DNA from 2 places in the Brenneria sp. L4-2C genome. Region 1 is predicted to be linked to the other one. Evidence: predicted binding sites of a transcription regulator. Region 1 holds the regulator's gene; the other holds the start of a gene.
What was found. Region 1 encodes LexA, which represses DNA repair genes until DNA is damaged. Its sites were predicted from a motif close to TNCTGTATGTACATACAGNA; they were not measured.
Positions count from the first base shown of each region.

Region 2: a site for LexA is predicted at 1,043-1,062, ahead of mutH (DNA mismatch repair endonuclease MutH). Genes of this name have one in related genera too.

Region 1 covers NZ_JBEIAC010000005.1:90,535-92,743, forward strand. The annotation lists gene plsB (glycerol-3-phosphate 1-O-acyltransferase PlsB) at 1-421, opposite strand, end outside; gene ABRZ26_RS09885 (diacylglycerol kinase) at 549-914, shown strand; gene lexA (transcriptional repressor LexA) at 1,023-1,631, shown strand.
Region 2 covers NZ_JBEIAC010000003.1:369,678-371,886, forward strand. The annotation lists gene ptsP (phosphoenolpyruvate--protein phosphotransferase) at 1-61, opposite strand, end outside; gene rppH (RNA pyrophosphohydrolase) at 74-604, opposite strand; gene mutH (DNA mismatch repair endonuclease MutH) at 1,302-1,988, shown strand; gene ABRZ26_RS07765 (TerC family protein) at 2,070-2,209, shown strand, end outside.

The DNA.
Region 1 (2,209 bases):
GATTCTGCTGTCCTTCGCGGCCGGGGGAGCGGCCGAACATGACGGAGACCGGCACCATTTGCACGTCCAGTTCCGGATTGTTTCGATGCAGATCCAGATAGTCGTGAAACAGTTTTACGGATTCCTGTTTGGGAACGTAATAGCGGAATACGCGCGGGCCATCGTTAATGAAAACGTGGCTGGGCAATTGCGATCCGTCAATGTCGACCGGCTGGAGCGGATCGGGAAGACCCAACGCCAGACATTTCGCCCTGAGGGTCAGTAAATCCGCCTGCGAATTGTAAGGCAGCACATAGAGGATCGGGCGTGAGGGATCCAATCCCAATTCAGCCACGGGATCTATGGGTATGACCTTACTCTTCACTAACAGTTTGAGTGGAAAATTCAGTAAGTTATAGTAAATTTTACGCCAACCTGACATAACAACTTGAAGCCTCTTGTTAGCAATGCGTCGCAAGGATACCAGAAACTGCGCTGGAGATCTGTTGTGATAAGACAACGGTTAAGCGGTAAAATGCGAGCGAACGCTGATAAATAATGGAGGATGGATGAACAAAGCAACGGGGATAACCCGGATAATCAAAGCTACCGGCTATTCCCTACAGGGATTGAAGCAGGCGTGGCGGCATGAAGCGGCCTTTCGTCAGGAAAGTCTGCTGGTCATTGTCGGGGCGATCGTCGCCTGTCTGTTGCCTGTCACCCTGGTCGAAAGACTGCTGCTTATCGCCTCTGTCGTGTTGATCATGCTGTTTGAACTGGTTAACAGCGCGATTGAAGCGGTCGTCGATCGCATCGGTCTTGAGCATCATGAATTATCAGGCCGGGCAAAGGATATCGGCTCGGCCGCGGTGTTTGTCGCCATTCTGCTGGCGGTCGTCGTCTGGGGCGCTATTCTCTGGCAGCGTTTTGCGTGAAGGCTTGCAGAAATCAATAAAAACCGAGGTTTACTCACATCCTGGTTCCCAATTGGCAATTAGCTGTATATACTCACAGCAAAACTGTATAAACAACCAGGGGGCGGAATGAAAGCATTAACAGCCAGACAGCAGCAGGTTTATGACCTGATCCGCGATCATCTTGCACAGACCGGTATGCCGCCTACGCGAGCGGAGATTGCCCAACAGCTGGGATTCCGTTCGCCGAATGCCGCTGAAGAGCATTTGAAGGCGCTGGCGCGTAAAGGCGTTATCGAAATTGTCTCCGGCGCATCGCGCGGCATCCGTCTGTTGATGGAAGAAGAGGCTGGCATTCCGTTGATTGGCCGCGTCGCCGCGGGTGAGCCGCTGTTGGCTCAGCAGCACATCGAATGTCATTATCAGGTCGACCCGTCCATGTTTAAACCCAGCGCCGATTTTCTGTTGCGCGTCAGCGGAATGTCGATGAAAGATATCGGCATTATGGACGGCGATTTACTGGCGGTGCATAAAACGCAAGATGTGCATAACGGGCAGGTCGTCGTGGCGCGCATTGAAGATGAAGTCACGGTTAAGCGCTTGAAGAAGCAGGGTAACACGGTGCATCTTCTGGCGGAAAATGAAGAGTTTGCGCCGATTGTCGTCGATCTGCGTCAGCAAAGTTTTTCCATTGAAGGGCTGGCGGTCGGCGTTATTCGAAACGGCGACTGGAGCTGATTCCGGCTATTGCCAATCTGATTCCCATCCTGACTGGTTAGTTTCACGTATGACGGAGATATTCGCCTCAGCACTGAGGCGAATATCGCCATCCTATTTCAAACCGCAGAGGCGTCGGTTTTGTAACGCGTTTTTTCCGGACCGCGGTACGCCGTGTTAACGCTCGCGCCTGGAAACGCTTCATTTCCCTTGAATAGTGATATGAAACAGCTTTTGCCGATCTATTTAGGCGCGTTTTAGCGGATTTCAATATTTATTGAGCCTATATTTACGATACATTTTGTTGCATTTAATCCTGCTTTTTGTCGGGTGTTATTGGCTGATTTTATTTTTTGATCAAAGCGCTTTTTTTATTAAACGATTAATGCGGGTTCTTGAAGGCGTGTTATAAATAATATTGTGGAACTATTATTTTTCGTTAATATTTCAGCAGGTTTTTTTTGCGGCTTGTTAGTTATTCGATTTCATCACTGACTTTTGCCAATGGCGCGGAAATGCGCTATACCCTAAATAATTCAAGTAACAAAACCAACGTATCTGTCACTTGCAGTATGACGTGTCGTGCCAGGTATAAAGAA
Region 2 (2,209 bases), on a different contig from region 1:
CATCATTAAGGCGGGCCGCCGCCGCTACTTTTTCGACAATTTCTCGCAAGCGCGTGAGCATGATGAGCCTGTATTACCCTCTTTTTCGCCGAAAGCCGGACGACGACGTCCGAACCGCGGTATTCTCCTGAAGTTGTATCACCGGGCTGATAAATTCCTTCATCACCCGACGATAAACATCGCGTTTGAAAGAAACAACCTGACGAACCGGGTACCAGTAACTGACCCAGCGCCAACCATCGAACTCAGGCGTGCCACTGCTTTGCATATTGATGTCCGACTCATTACACATTAACTGTAGCAGAAACCATTTTTGCTTTTGGCCGATACATACCGGTTTTGTATCCCAACGCACCAAACGTTTTGGTAATTTATAGCGTAACCAGCTACGGGTAGAGGCCAGAATACGAACATCTTTTCTTCTTAACCCCACTTCCTCATACAGTTCACGGTACATCGCCTGTTCCGCGCTTTCTCCGGGGTTAATTCCCCCCTGGGGAAACTGCCAGGAGTGCTGACCGTAACGACGGGCCCACAAGACCTGTCCCTGCCGATTACAAATTACAATGCCAACATTCGGGCGGTAGCCATCATCATCGATCACCGGACTACCTCGATAGACTTAAATGCAAAGATAACTTGATTGTTTCACACTCCCGCCAGACGGTAAACCACTGCTTGGAACAGTTATCGTTCTAATAAGAGTCAGATAACCCACAGACTTCATCAAAGTTATAAACATGTTAAGTTCAATATCGCCGTTTTATTCACTATTTCTGTGGACATCTTTGTGCAGAACCCATGAAAAAGTGAGTAAAACTTATTTTTCAGTTAAAAACCGCCCCGCGGAAAATAAAAAAATAATTATTATTTTTCATAAAATTAGGTATTTTCTTAACAGCTAGATCACTGAGAGATCCTCTGAGTGAACGACCATCGCCGAAATAGTGGCGAAAGATCGCGCTATGCCGGTTTTATCCACAGAACCTTATCCCTCATCAGGCAAAAAACAGACAAAAACAGCAAAATCCCCGCGCGTCAAGGCTGTAAATCAAACCAGTAATCCCTCTTTATCCGGGTTATCCAATAAATCTGTGGATAAGATGGTGTAAGATCCTGTTCATTGTTAGCGTCTACAAGTGCACAGTTTACGAAACGCGAATCGGCAAGCGGGATTGTACTTAAAAAAATCGCTATGAATCATGCTATTATTGAGTTTCTCAACAGACTTTCCGCTTGTGCACGAATGCGTTTCAAGCATTGTGTTTTTTTTGAACAGAAAAAATCAGGCTATGGATTTTATGAATTCACCCTCCGTATCCGCTACGCCGCCGCAGAGCGAGCAGGAACTGTTGCTGCGCGCCCAGTCGCTGGCGGGCTACAATTTGGCCGAGCTGGCGGACATCGCGCGACTGCCTCTGCCGGCGAATCTGAAACGGGATAAAGGGTGGATCGGCATCCTGCTGGAGCACTTTCTGGGCGCCAGCGCCGGCAGTAAACCGGAACAGGATTTCCCCGATATCGGCATTGAACTGAAGACCATCCCCATTGACGAACAGGGACGGCCGCTGGAGACCACCTTCGTATGCGTTGCGCCGTTAACCGGCAACAGCGGCGTCACCTGGGAAAGCTGCCACGTTCGCCATAAGCTGGCGCGGGTGTTATGGATACCGGTCGAAGGCTCGCGGCACATCCCTCTGGGCGCACGTCGTATCGGCGCGCCGCTTATCTGGAGCCCCAGCCGGGAAGAGGAAGAGCAACTGCGGCGCGACTGGGAAGAACTGATGGACCTGATTGTTCTCGGCCGGGTGGAAAGCATCACCGCGCGCCACGGCGAAGTGCTGCAATTGCGTCCCAAAGCGGCGAATAGCCATGCGTTGACGGAAGCGATCGGCGAGTTCGGACAACCGATTCTGACCTTGCCCCGCGGATTCTACTTAAAGAAAACATTTACCGCCCCCTTGCTGGCGCGCCATTTTCTGCTGTAACCTGCGACGCTTTTTCTTGCCTGCTCACCAAGACAGCAGCGTATAATATCGTTTACATTTCGTTTAAGGTGCTTTGATATAATGTTCGATTGGATTGTTGACCCGAATGCCTGGTTAGCTCTGGGTACGCTAACTATTCTGGAAATCGTTCTGGGTATCGACAACATTATTTTTCTGTCGTTAGTTGTCGCCAAATTACCCAAAGCTCAACAAAATAAAGC